Regions from separate parts of the Spirillospora sp. NPDC048823 genome, predicted to be linked through region 1. Evidence: riboswitches for the same ligand, from Rfam matches in the RefSeq annotation. Region 1 holds a riboswitch; the other holds the start of a gene.
The links. A riboswitch is a leader RNA that binds a small molecule or an ion and turns the genes downstream of it on or off. The one in region 1 is predicted to bind thiamine pyrophosphate.
Positions count from the first base shown of each region.

Region 2: it holds a riboswitch for thiamine pyrophosphate, as region 1 does, so the genes downstream of both, thiC (phosphomethylpyrimidine synthase ThiC) here and thiO (glycine oxidase ThiO) in region 1, are expected to answer to the same signal.

Region 1 covers NZ_JBICUT010000003.1:617,953-624,877, forward strand. Annotated here, with positions in the region: gene pknB (Stk1 family PASTA domain-containing Ser/Thr kinase) at 1-914, opposite strand, end outside; gene ACGFK0_RS10450 (DMT family transporter) at 951-1,913, opposite strand; gene ACGFK0_RS10455 (thiazole synthase) at 2,058-2,777, opposite strand; gene thiS (sulfur carrier protein ThiS) at 2,834-3,034, opposite strand; gene thiO (glycine oxidase ThiO) at 3,051-4,175, opposite strand; TPP riboswitch at 4,165-4,279, opposite strand; gene ACGFK0_RS10470 (NAD(P)/FAD-dependent oxidoreductase) at 4,371-5,585, shown strand; gene ACGFK0_RS10475 (Rv2175c family DNA-binding protein) at 5,667-6,041, shown strand; gene thiE (thiamine phosphate synthase) at 6,184-6,852, shown strand; gene ACGFK0_RS10485 (hypothetical protein) at 6,918-6,925, shown strand, end outside.
Region 2 covers NZ_JBICUT010000008.1:58,069-64,993, forward strand. Annotated here, with positions in the region: gene ACGFK0_RS19820 (sugar phosphate nucleotidyltransferase) at 1-1,833, opposite strand, end outside; gene ACGFK0_RS19825 (CDP-alcohol phosphatidyltransferase family protein) at 1,830-2,519, opposite strand; gene ACGFK0_RS19830 (sensor histidine kinase) at 2,679-3,863, opposite strand; gene tsaA (tRNA (N6-threonylcarbamoyladenosine(37)-N6)-methyltransferase TrmO) at 3,985-4,398, opposite strand; TPP riboswitch at 4,477-4,590, shown strand; gene thiC (phosphomethylpyrimidine synthase ThiC) at 4,586-6,211, shown strand; gene ACGFK0_RS19845 (TetR/AcrR family transcriptional regulator) at 6,406-6,925, shown strand, end outside.

The sequences.
Region 1 (6,925 bases):
CCGGGGGGCGCCTCCAGGACGCTCGTGGCGTTGCGGGAGGCCTCTTCCAGGCGCCGGTCGAAGTCGCCGGGGAGGCCGCCGTACACCTCGGCGACCTCGGCGTGGTACTGGTTCGCGTCCACCGGGCGGCGCGCCGGGTCGTGGCTCGTCGCGTCGGTGACCAGGGCGTCCACCTGCGGCGGCAGGCCGGGGACGACGCCGGACGGCGGCGGGACGGTCTCGTTGACGTGCTTGTAGGCGACGGCCAGGGGCGTGTCGCCCCGGTGGGGCAGATGCCCGGTGATCAGCTCGAACAGCATGATCCCGGCGGCGTACACGTCGGAGCGGACGTCGGCGCTGCCGGCCGTGACCTGCTCGGGCGCCAGGTAGCCGACCGTCCCGATGATCATCCCGGTCTTGGTCATCTTGCTCGCGGTCTCGGCCCGCGCGAGGCCGAAGTCGGCGACCTTGACCTGGCCGTCCTCGGTGATCAGCACGTTCTCGGGTTTGACGTCGCGGTGCACGAGACCGGCCCGGTGGGCCGCGCCGAGGGCGGCGAGCACCGGTTGCATGATCTCCAGCGCCGCCCGGGGGCCGAGCCGGCCGAGCGAGGTCAGCGCGTCGCGCAGCGTCTGCCCCGCGACGTACTCCATCACCAGGAAGACGTGCTCGCCGTCGGTGCGCTGGTCGTAGACGGCGACGACGTTCGGGTGGGACAGAGCCGCCGCGGCCTTGGCCTCACCGATGAAGCGGGCGACGAAGTCCTCGTCGGAGGCGAGTCCGGCGTGCATCACCTTGATCGCGACGATGCGGTCGAGCCTGATGTCGCGCGCGACGTAGACCGTGGCCATGCCGCCGCGCGCGATGCGGGACTCAATGCGGTAGCGCCCGTCGAGCACCTGCCCGACGAGTGGATCAGCAACCGTCGTGTCCATCGGTGCGAGTTTACGGGCGAATCCCCGTGGATCCCATCAGTCCCGAGTATGAGCCTCGATGAGCACGGAGCGCGGCTCCTGCGGCGCGGCCGGTTCCGGCGGGACGCGGCGGCGGCTGCGGGAGACGGCCACGCCGGCGAGGCACAGCAGGCCGCCGCCGAGGGTGATCAGGCCGGGGACCTCGCCGAGGAACAGCCACGACATCAGCACGACGATGGCCGGGACGGCGTAGGTGGTGGCGCCCATCTTCCCGGCGGACGTGCGGGCCAGCGCGTATCCCCAGGTGGTGAACGCGATGGCGGTGGGGAAGATGCCCAGGTAGACCATGTTGAGGGTGGCGCCGGCCGGGGCGTCCGCGGCCTCGGAGACGAGCTGCCAGGAGAACGGCAGGCAGGCGAGGGCGCCGATCGCGCAGGCGAACGTGGTGAACTGCAGGGCCGAGGCGTGCCGGAGGGCGGGCTTCTGGCTGACGACGCCCGCCGCGTAGGTGACCGCGGCGACCATGCACAGCAGGACGCCCAGGACGGATGAGCCTCCCTCGCCGGACATCGACAGCCCGACGACGGCGGCGCCGGCGAACGACACCACCAGGCCGGCCATCAGCCGGGGCGGCAGCCCCTCCTTCAGCAGCCAGCCGCCGAGGAGCGCGATGAGGATGGGCCCGATGTTGACGATCAGGGCCGCGGTGCCCGCGTCCACCAGTTGCTCGCCCCAGTTCAGGGCGACCATGTAGGCGCCGAACCACAGGATGCCCGCGGCGATGATGCCCGGCCAGGCGCCCCTGGGCGGAAGTCCTTCGCGCCGGACGAGCCACAGTGCGCCCAGCACGACCGTCCCGGAGAGGAGGCGGCCCAGGGCGAGGGCGCCGGGGCTGTACTCGGCGCCGGCGCTGCGGATGGAGACGAACGCGGAGGCCCAGAGCACCACCGTGACCGTGGCGGCGGCCACCGCGATTTTGTCGATGCCCGGCGCGGCCGTCTGCGGGCTGTCCTGCTGCATAGTGACGCACCTTAGGTATGGGACGTTTCCACGAACACCGAAGGAACGTGCCGGGTTGCGGCGCGGCCTGGTGCACCGCCCCAGTCTCACCAAGCCGACATTTCAGGTCTAGCGAATATTTCTATAAGCGAGTCTTTAGCGTTGCTACGACGTGGCGAGGCCTTCGAACGGCGACGACGCCTGGGCGTAGCGGCGCTTGGGGATCCGCCCGGCCAGCCGCGCGAGCCGCCCGGCCTCGACCGCGTGCCGCATCGCGGCGGCCATCCGCGCGGGGGACTGCGCGCGGGTGACGGCGGTCGCGAGCAGGACCGCGTCGCAGCCCAGCTCCATGGCCAGGGCCGCGTCGGACGCGGTGCCCAGGCCCGCGTCCAGGATGACCGGGACGCCCGCCCGCTCGACGATCAGCTCGATGTTGTGCGGGTTGCGGATGCCGAGCCCCGACCCGATCGGGGAGCCGAGCGGCATCACGGCGGCGCACCCGGCCTGCTCCAGGCGCCGCGCGAGGACGGGGTCGTCATTGGTGTACGGCAGCACGGCGAACCCGTCGTCGACGAGCTGCTCCGCGGCGTCGACCAGCTCGATCGGGTCGGGCAGCAGCGTGTGCTCGTCGGCGATGACCTCCAGCTTGACCCAGTTCGTGCCGAGGGCCTCCCGGGCGAGCTTGGCGGTGAGGACCGCCTCGCCCGCAGTGAAGCAGCCGGCCGTGTTCGGCAGCACCCGGATCCCGCACTCGGCCAGGACGTCCAGCACCGAGCCGCGCGCGGACGGGTCCACCCGCCGCATCGCGACCGTGGTCAGCTCCGTCCCGGACGCGGTGAGCGCCTCCCGCAGCACCCGCATGCTGGGCGCGCCCCCGGTCCCCATGATCAGCCGCGAGCCGAGCTCCTCGCCCGCGATGACCAGCCTGTCGTCGTCCACCTTCAGCCTCCTTGGACCGCCGTGAGCACTTCGAGCCTGTCGCCGTCGCGCAGGGCCGTCGACTCCCACGCGGAACGCCGGACGACCTCGTCGTTCAGCGCGGCGGCCACGCCGGTCCCGGCGGCGGTGACGGACGCGACCACCTCGGCCACGCTGGCGCCCTCGGGCAGCTCGCGCGGCTCGCCGTTGACGAACACCTTCATCAGCGCACCTCGGCCATCAGCGCACCTCGGCGGAGAAGCGGCCGGGGGAGAACGGCGCGGCGACGCCGGGGACGGGCTCGTCCAGGAGCATCGCCGACAGGATGTCGGCGCTCACCGGGGTCAGCAGGATGCCGTTGCGGAAATGCCCGGTGCCGACGACGAGGCCGGGGAGCGCGGACGGGCCCATCACTGGCGCGTTGTCGGGGGAGCCGGGACGCAGTCCGGCCGAGACCTCGGCGAACTCCAGTTCGGTGATGCCGGGTACCAGCTCGCGGGCGTCCCGCAGCAGCTCCCAGAGTCCGCCGGCGGTGACGCGCGTGTCGAAGCCGAGTTCCTCCTGCGTGGCGCCGAGGACGATCTCGCCGTCCGCGCGCGGCACCAGGTAGACCGAGGAGCCCTTCACCAGCCCCCGCGTGGCGCGGCCGAGGAACGGCGTCCGGGTGCGGAGGCGGATCACCTGGCCCTTCACCGGGCGGACGGGTGGAACGGTCCCGGGAGGCAGGCCGTCGAGGTCGCCCGACCACGGGCCGGCGGCCAGCAGCACCCGGTCGGCGGGGATCACCGTCCCGTCGTCCAGCCGTGCCCCGGCGGCCGCGTCGTTCGCCACGGCGATGCCGGCGGCCCGGCGCCGGACGAGCCGGACGCCCGTCTTCCCGGCCGCGGCCAGCAGGGCCGTGGTCAGTCTGCGCGGGTCGATCGAGCCGTCCTCGGGGGCGTGCAGGCCGCCGCGGACGCCGGGGGCGAGCATGGGCTCCAGCCTCCGGCACTCCCGCCCGGTCAGCGCCTCGGCGGGGATGCCGAGGCTCTCCTGGAAGCGGCGCAGCTCGTCCAGGTACGTCAGGTCGTCGGAGTCGAACGCGACCTGGAGGATCCCGTCGGTGCGGTAGCCGGTCTCCAGGCCGGTCAGCTCCTCCAGTTCGGCGGCGAACGCGCCGTACCGGTCGCGGGAGGCGAGGCCGAGCCGCAGCAGCGGCTCCTCGCCGTAGGTCACCTCGCTGACGGGTGTCAGCATGCCCGCCGCCACCGATGACGCGCCGCTCGCGGGCTCCGGATCGACCAGGGTGACGCGGGCGCCGGCCGCCGCGGCCCGCCAGGCGGTGGCCAGGCCGATGACCCCGGCGCCTATGATCACGATCTCCATGCGCGCTCCCTTCGCCGGCATGATCCGGATCAGGTCGTGGCGGTCGGCGGCCCGTTCCAGCCGCCCTCTCAGCCCGGTCGCACCGGACTCCCGCGCTTCTGCTGTTTTATCCGGTTCCACTCTACGACCTCGGTAGCGTGCGCAGCTGTCTGGACGATCGTCCGAGCCTCGATCGCGCCCCGTTAGGGTGACCTTATGGACAGGGTCATCGTCGTGGGCGGAGGGCTGGCCGGCGTGCGCGCCGTGGAGGTCCTGAGGAACAAGGGGTACGAGGGCGCGCTGACCCTCGTCTCGGCGGAACGGCACCGGCCCTACGACCGGCCGCCGCTGTCCAAGGCCGTCCTCGCGGGCGACTCCGACGACACGACGGTCGACGTCGACTGGGACGCCATGCGCTGCGACCTGCTGCTCGGCGAGCGCGCCACCGGCCTGCGCCTGGACGAACCGGGACGCGGCGGCATCGTCGCGTCCACGGTGGGCGATCTTCCGTTCGACGGGCTGGTCATCGCGACCGGCGCCGTCCCGGTCACGCTGCCGGGGGACGGGCGCCAGCACGTCCTGCGCACCGTCGACGAGGCCCGCGAGCTGCGGTCCCGGCTCACCGGGGGCGCGCGGATCGTCATCGTGGGGGCGGGCTGGATCGGCGCCGAGGTCGCCACCACCGCAGCCGGGAAGGGCTGCGCCGTGACCGTCGTCGAGGCCGCCGACACCCCGCTCGAGGGCGCGATCGGTCCCGAGGTGGGCGCGCTCACCGTCCCGTGGTACGCCGAGGCGGGCGTCGAGCTGCGCACCGGCGTCAAGGTCGCGGCCGTGCAGGACGGCGGTCTCCTGCTGGCCGACGGCACCCGGATCGAGGCGGACGAGGTCGTCGCCGGCATCGGCGTCCGGCCCGCCCTGTCCTGGCTGGAGGACTCGGGGCTGCTGCTGGAGCGCGGCGTGGTGACCGACGGCTCGTTCCGCGCCTACCAGGGCGAGGAGGAGCCCGGCTCGCTGCGCCCGGACGTCGTGGCCGTCGGCGACTGCGCCGCGTGGTGGTCGCGGCGGTACGGGCGGCGGCTCCTCGTCGAGCACTGGGACACCGCCCTCAACGCCCCCGAGGTGGCCGCCGCGACGCTCCTCGGCGAGGACGCCGTGTACGACGCCGCCCCGTACTTCTGGTCCGAGCAGTTCGGCCGCATGGTGCAGTACACGGGCAGTCACGCCGCGTCCGAGCGGATCGTCCACCGCGGCGACCCGGCCGGCCGCAAATGGGCGGTGGCGTGGCTGACCGGCGACCGCCTCGACGCGGTCCTCACCGTCGACCGGCCGCGCGACCTGGTGCAGGCGCGGCGCGTCATCGCCGCCGGGACGCCCGTGGACCCCGGCGCGATCGCCGACCCCGGCGTGCCCCTCCGGCAGGCCGTTCGCTGAAGGCGATCAACGCCGGGACGTTACGGCTGTGCAGGGGGTTTGAGGGTTCCGAAGGAGTGGTAGCAAGGGGGCGTGACGCAGATGCACGCAACCGTTGACAGCGCACTCGACCCCCGGACCGACGCCCTCGCGGGCGAATGGCTCTCCCTGCGGGAGGCCGCCGAACGACTCGGGATCAAGCCCAACCGGATCAAGCAGCTCATCAGCGAGCGCAGGCTCCTGGCGGTGCGCCGGGAAGGAACCCCCATGGTGCCCGCCGCCTTCATCAAGGACGGTCAGGTCATCAAGGGGCTGCCGGGCACGCTGACGCTCCTGTCGGACGCGGGCTACGACGACGTGGAGACGATCCGCTGGCTGTTCACCGCCGACGACACTCTGCCGGGGACGCCCGTGGACGCGCTCACGGAGAACCGGGGGACCGAGGTCCGCCGCCGCGCCCAGGCGCTGGCCTTCTAGGGCGCCCGCGCCGTCCGGCCGAGGGCCGCCCCCGGGATCCGGCGGAAGACAAGGCACGTGACACGATCGCGGGGTCGTGCGCGGCGGGACGTGACCGCCGCGCGACCCCGCGATCTCTCCTGTGGAAGGACGGACTCCGGCCGTGTCCAGGCATCTCCCCTCCGAACGCGCCGTCGCGCTGCGCGCCCGGCTCAGCCGGTCCCGCCTCTACCTCTGCACGGACGCGAGAGAGCGCCAGGGGGACCTGCCCGCCTTCCTGGACGCCGTGCTCGCGGGCGGCGTCGACCTCGTCCAGCTCCGCCAGAAGGGCCTGGAGGCCCGGCAGGAGATGGAGTACCTGGAGACCTTCCGGGCGGCCTGCGACCGGCACGGGGCACTGCTCGCGGTCAACGACCGGGCCGACGTCGCGCACGCCGTCCGCGCCGACGTGCTGCATCTCGGCCAGGACGACCTGCCGGTGGCCGCCGCCCGGGAGATCGTCGGCGGCGACATGCTGATCGGCCGGTCCACGCACTCGGGCGAGCAGGCGTCCGCGGCCGCCGCCGAGCCGGGCGTCGACTACTTCTGCGCCGGCCCGGTGTGGCCGACCCCGACCAAACCGGGCCGTCCCGCGCCCGGCCCCAAGCTGCTCGAATACGTCGCGGCGCAGCGCGTCGCCCGCCCCTGGTTCGCGATCGGCGGGATCGACCTCGGCAACCTCGGTGCGGTGACGGCCGCGGGCGCGGGCCGGGTCGTGGTGGTACGGGCGATCACCGAGGCCGGCGATCCGGGCGCCGCCGCGGCGGAGTTCGCCCGCCGGCTCGCCGGCTGACCTCCGTGTGGGGATTTGACCCGTATCACGGTGCGGGCCGGGGCCCGATCGCGGACAATGGGATCATGAGCGT
Region 2 (6,925 bases), on a different contig from region 1:
CGACGACGACACCAGCTCACCGAGCCGCTCCAGGTCGCGCATGCGCTCGGCGAGCGTCTCGGTCGGGTTGGCCTCGTCCAGGCCGGCATTGCGGGTGAGGACCTCCACCCCGACCTTGCCGAGCAGGTTCGGCAGGACGAGCGAGGCGACGCCGCCCGCGCAGTCCAGGACGATCTTGAGCTCGGCCTCGCGGACCCCGCGGATGTCGACGCGCCGCAGCAGGTCGCGGGTGTAGGTCTCCACGACGCGCGGCGGGTAGGCGAGTTCGGCGATCTCGCCGGGGAACGCGCGGCGGTACTCCTGCCGGCCGAAGACGCGTTCCAGCTTGCGCTGCGCGGCCTGGGACAGGTCGGCCCCGTCGGGGTCGAGGAAGATGATGTCGACGCCCTGCGGGTCGCCGAGCGTGGTGCGGATGTAGATGCCGCCGACGCTGTCCTCGCGCCCGGTCTCGAACCGGGCGACGGTCAGCGGCGTCGCCTCCAGGTCGTGGACGTTGATCGCGCTGGCGGTCAGGGCGCTGTTCACCGCGCGTTTCAGCGTGCGGGCCGCGCGGGAGACGTCGCGTCCGGTGACGACCGTGGTGCCCTTCTTCAGCGTCGTCGCGTACGCGCTGGCGAGCCGCACCGCCAGCTCCGGCGTGATCTCCACGTTGACCAGGCCGGACACGCCGCGCGGCCCGAACAGGTTGCGCTGACCGCGCGACTCCCAGATCACGCTGGTGTTGACGACCGCGCCGGCCTCGATGGTCTTGAACGGGTAGACCTTCACGCCGCTGGAGACGTACGCCTCCGCCTCGATGACGCACTCGTCCCCGATGACCGCGCCCTCCTCGACGCGGGCGCCGGCCATGATGTCGGTGTTCTTGCCGACCACGCAGCCGCGCAGGTTCGTCGACGGCGCGACGAACACGTTGTCGTGGACGATGGCGCGGTGCAGGAACGCGCCCTCCTTCACCACCACGTTGCTGCCGAGGACTGTGTACTCCCGCAGTTCGACGCCCGCCTCGACCTTGGCGTAGTCGCCGATGTAGAGCGGGCCCTTCAGGACGGCCTCGGAGTCGACCTCGGCGCCTTCGGCGACCCAGACGCCGGGTGACACCTCGAACCCGTCCAGGTCGATGCCGACCGCCCCCGACAGCATGTCGGCCTGCGCCTTGAGGTAGCTCTCGTGGGTGCCGACGTCCTCCCAGTAGCAGTCGGCGATGTACCCGAACAGCGGTGCGCCTTCGGCCAGCAGCTTGGGGAACACGTCCCCGGACCAGTCGACCGGCTCCCCCGGCGCGACGTGCTCCAGGACCTCCGGCTCCATCACGTAGATGCCGGTGTTGACGGTGTCGGAGAACACCTGGCCCCACGTGGGCTTCTCCAGGAACCGCTGCACGCGGCCCTCGTCGTCCACGATGATGATGCCGAACTCCAGCGGGTTCGGGACGCGTTTGAGCCCGATCGTGACGAGGGCGCCGTTCTCCTCGTGGAACCGCACCATGTCGGTCAGATCGATGTCGGTGAGCGCGTCACCGGAGATCACCAGGAACCGGTCGTCGCGCAGCGCCTCCTCGGCATTCTTGACGCTGCCGGCGGTGCCGAGCGGGATCTCCTCCGTCGCGTAGCTCAGCGACATGCCGAGTTCCTCGCCGTCGCCGAAGTAGTTGCGGATCAGCGCGGCCAGGAACTGGACGGTGACGACGGTCTCGCTGAACCCGTGCTTCTTCAGCAGCCGCAGCACATGCTCCATGATCGGCCGGTTGACGAGCGGAAGCAGGGGCTTGGGCTGGTTGGCGGTCATCGGACGCAGCCGCGTCCCCTCGCCTCCCGCCATCACGACGGCCTTCATCGGGGGGTCTCAGCTCCCTTCTGGTCGCCGGCCGACGGATCCGCGCCCGGTCCCCCCGGCTCATCCGGTTCCGGCGCGGGGCCCGGCCCGGAGGCCGGGGACGAGCTGCGGCCGGCCAGCACAAGTTGCCGCGTCTGCGTCCAGTAGAGGACGGCCGCCCACCAGTACAGGCCCGTTCCCCAGATGGCGAACGACCATCCGGTGACCTTCGCCGCGGTCGCAGCGCCGCCGTCGTGGTCGCCCAGCAGCAGCAGCGGGAACGCGTACAGCAGGCACATCGTCCCGGCCTTGCCGATGAAGTGCACCGGAAGCGTCCCGCTGTACCCGAGCCGCCGGACGATCGGCGCGATCGGCAGGATCGCGAACTCGCGGGCCACCAGCACCAGCACCAGCCACAGCGGGATGATGTCGCGGATCGTGAGCCCGATGAGCGTCGCCAGGATGTAGAGGCGGTCGGCCGCCGGGTCGAGGACCGTCCCGAGCCTGCTCATCTGGTTCAGTGCGCGCGCCAGCTTGCCGTCCAGCCAGTCGGACAGTCCCGCGAAGACGAGCACGCCGAGGGCCCACCAGTCCGCCTCGACGAGCACGAGCCACAGGAACAGCGGGACGCCCACGAGCCGGGCCAGGCTCAGGCTGTTCGGCACCGTGAAGATCCGGTCCTGCGGGGCTCCCTGCTGTGTGCTCACCGACGCGTTCGCCTCCCCTGGTCCCTTGATCCTGACCCTACCGGTAAGGGTTGTGAAAGCCCCCGATGACGTCGCCCGCAGCGGCCGCCGGCGCCCGGGGCGGCCTGGACCGGATCCTCTCCCCGGCCCGCACGCCCTGAGCGCCGCGGGACCGGCAGGTCACCGCGGGCTGACGGCGTCCGCGAGCGGGAGGACGGCCGTGACGACGAAACCGCCGCCGTCTCCCGGGCCGGCGTCGAGCGTCCCGCCGACGCTGCGCGCCCGCTCGATCATCCCGAGGATCCCGAAACCCTCGGGAGCCGCGCCGGACGGTCCCGTCCCGTCGTCGGCGACCCGGACGACGAGGCCTCCCGCGTCGCGGGTCAGGCGCACCTCCACGCGCCGCGCCGCCGCGTGCTTGACGACGTTGGTCAGGGCCTCCTGCACGATCCGGTACGCCGCGACGCCGATCTCCGGCGGCAGCGGCCCGGCACCGGCGCCGCCGGGCCCCTCCCGCAGGGAATCGGCGTCGAACCCGACCTCGATCCCGGTGGCGCGCGCCGCCCGCACCAGGTCGGCGATCCCGTCCGGGCCGGGCAGCGTCGCGGAGGTCTCGACGTCGGTGCCGCGCAGGACCTGCAGGGTGCCGCGCAGTTCCGTGCGGGCGTCGCGGCACGTCTGCGCGATCGCCCCGAACACGTCCGCCAGCTCCGCCCGGTCGAGCGGCCGGTCGGCGTGCAGCAGGTGGGAGGCGGCCCCGGCCTGGACGCCGATGACCGTGATGCTGTGGGCGAGGAGGTCGTGCAGGTCCCGGGCGATCCGCAGCCGCTCCTCGGCGACCCGGCGCCGGGCCTCCTCCTCCCGCGTCCGCTCGGCCCGCTCGGCCCGCTCGGTGATCGTCGCCAACCGGGCCCGGTGCACCCGCCATACCTGGACGGCGATCACGACGGCCACGACGGCCTCGATGACCGCGATCTGCTCCCGCAGCGAACCGCCGCCGGCCCGCATCGCCATCCCGAACACGCACACGGCCAGCAGGAACGCCACCACGGTGACGACGGCCCGCACCCGGCGCCCGAGCACCGCGTAGGCGAACAGCGCGATCACCTCGGCGGGCACCAGCGCGTGGTGCTGGAACTGCGCCAGGTGATAGGGCAGCACCAGGATCACCAGGGCGACCAGACCCGGGGCGGGCCACCTCCTGATCAGCGCGAGCGGGACGTGCGCGGCGATCAGCAGCAGAGCGCCGGGCACGTCCAGCGCCCGCACACCGGGCCACATGACCGCCACCACGGCCGCGACGGCCGCCAGCAGCGTCGTGAGCAGGGCGTCTCTCGCCGTCACACCGATCCGGGGCACCACCACGCGCCCATCTTCCCCGACGCCCGCGCCCCGCGCGAACCGCCTCGGCCCTGGTTCTGCGGACCCGTCACGAAGGGCCGGCGGTCTCCGCCCCCCGCCGCGCCCGAGATCCGCGAGGTGGCGGTCAGGTGTCCGGGGTGCAGGTGAGGACGGGTTTCACGTCCAGGATCGGGGTGCCGTCCAGGGCCTCCAGGTCCCGGACGCGCAGGCGGTTCCCCGCGGCCTCGAGGATCTCGACCGGGTGCAGGCCGATCGGGTTCGGGCGGTCCGGTGAGCGGGTCGCGAAGACGCCGCGCATCGGGGCGGCGAGGTCGTCGCGCGGATGGACCCGCAGGACGTCGCGCGGTGACAGGTGCAGCCAGGTCAGGACGAAGACCCGGTCGCCCGGCCGCAGGCCGTCGAGGGCGTCGAGGACGGACGGCTCGAAGACCAGCCACGCCTCGGGTGAGCCCTCCGGCCCCTGTTTGGGCGCGGCGGCGCGGTCGGTCAGCGTGGACTCGACGTGGCCGACCGCGGTCACGGTGAAATCGTCGGGCATGCGTCCGATTCTCTCAGGCCGCCTCTATCCCATGGACGCCGGTTGCGGCAACCGGGGTACGCCGGGTTAGCGTCGGGGGCGACAGATCGCGGGGGTCCGGCGAACCGGGCTGAGATAGCGGCTGGGACGGCCGCTGACCGCATGAACCTGACCGGGTAATGCCGGCGTAGGGAGAGATCGAGTCGTCATGACCGAACCTGTGGTTCCAGCCGCCCGAAAGATCTACCTCCAGGGCTCGCGCCCGGAGATCCGCGTCCCGATGCGGGAGGTGCCGCTCACCGGCGGCGACGCCGTCGTCCTGTACGACACGTCCGGGCCGTACACCGATCCCGGACACGAGACCGACCTCCGCAAGGGGCTGCCGCCCCTGCGGGAACCATGGATCGCCGAGCGCCGCACGGCCGGCGGCGCGGTGACGCAGCGGGCCTGCGCGCGGCGCGGGGAGATCACGCCGGAGATGGAGTTCGCGGCGCTGCGGGAGGGCGTGGCGCCGGAGTTCGTCCGGGACGAGCTCGCGGCCGGACGCGCCGTCCTGCCCGCCAACGTCAACCATCCCGAGATCGAGCCGATGGTCATCGGCCGGAACTTCCTCGTCAAGGTGAACGCGAACATCGGCAACTCGGCGGTCGTGTCGTCGATCGAGGACGAGGTCGAGAAGATGACGTGGGCGACCCGCTGGGGCGCCGACACGATCATGGACCTGTCGACGGGCCGCGACATCCACACGACGCGCGAGTGGATCCTGCGCAACTCGCCGGTGCCGGTCGGGACGGTCCCGCTGTACCAGGCCGTGGAGAAGGTGGGCGGCGACCCGGCCGAGCTGACCTACGAGATCTTCCGCGACACGGTGATCGAGCAGGCCGAGCAGGGCGTCGACTACATGACCGTCCACGCGGGGGTGCTGCTCCGGTACGTGCCGCTGACGGCGCGCCGCAAGACCGGCATCGTGTCGCGCGGCGGGTCGATCATGGCGGCGTGGTGCCTGGCGCATCACGAGGAGAACTTCCTCTACACCCGCTTCCGGGAGCTCTGCGAGATCTTCGCGGCCTACGACGTCACCTGGTCGCTCGGGGACGGGCTGCGTCCCGGCTCGATCGCCGATGCCAACGACGAGGCGCAGTTCGCCGAGCTGCGCACCCAGGGCGAGCTGACGCGGATCGCGGCGGAGTACGGCAACCAGGTGATGAACGAGGGGCCCGGGCACGTCCCGATGCACAAGATCAAAGAGAACGTCGACCTGCAGCAGGAGTGGTGCGACGGCGCGCCGTTCTACACGCTCGGGCCGCTGACCACCGACATCGCACCCGGCTACGACCACATCACCTCGGCGATCGGCGCCGCGATGATCGGCTGGCACGGCACCGCGATGCTCTGCTATGTCACGCCGAAGGAGCATCTCGGCCTGCCGGACCGCGACGACGTCAAGGCCGGCGTCATCGCCTACAAGATCGCCGCGCACGCCGCGGACCTGGCGAAGGGGCATCCGGGCGCGCAGGCGTGGGACGACGCGCTGTCGGAGGCGCGGTTCGACTTCCGGTGGGAGGACCAGTTCAACCTGTCCCTCGACCCGGACACCGCCCGCGCGTTCCATGACGCGACGCTCCCGGCCGCCCCGGCGAAGACCGCGCACTTCTGCTCGATGTGCGGGCCGCACTTCTGCTCGATGAAGATCACCCGGGACGTCCGGCGGTACGCCGGCGAGCGCGGCCTGGCCGAGGACGAGGCCCTCGGCGCGGGGATGCGGGAGAAGGCCGAGGAGTTCAACGCCGCGGGCGGGCGCGTCTACCTGCCGCTCTCCCCCGGCGGTTCCTGACCCGGCGGCGCGGGCCCGGCACGGGCCGGAGCGGGAACGGCAGGCCCGCCGCGGAACCGTCCGCGGCGGGCCTCCGCATCCCCCGGAAGGGTCATCGGTCCGCCGCGGCTAGTATCAAGGGACCGTTCCAAAGCCGCGGATCCCCCCGAACCGCCGCCGGCCCGTTGACCCGCCGGGAAGGACCCACGACCGAGGTGACCAGCGACGACACGCCGAAGGCCCCCGCCCGGGCGGTGCGCGCCGACGTGCGCCGCAACCGCGCGCGGCTGCTCGCCGCGGCCGGGGAGATGTTCCAGCGCGACGGGGCGGGCGCGTCCCTGGAGGGCGTCGCGCGGCTGGCGGGCGTCGGCATCGGGACGCTCTACCGCCACTTCCCGACGAGGCAGGACCTCCTGGAGGCCCTGCTCGCCGACGCCTACGCCCGGCTGGCGGCGCACGCGCGGGAACTGATGGCCTCCCCCGCGCCCGGGGACGCCCTGGCGGACTGGCTGCACGCGTTCATCACGCAGGTGACCGCGTTCCGCGGGATGGCGGCCGCGGCCGTGACATCGCTGCGGGACGAGCGGCCGGCGGCGTCCCGCGCGATGCGCGAGGCCGGCGAGGCGCTGTTCGCCCGCGCCCAGGAGGCCGGCGACGTCCCCCCGGACGCCGTGTTCATCGACGCGCTGCGGCTCGCGGGCGCGATCGCGACGGTCACCGAGCACGATCCGGGCG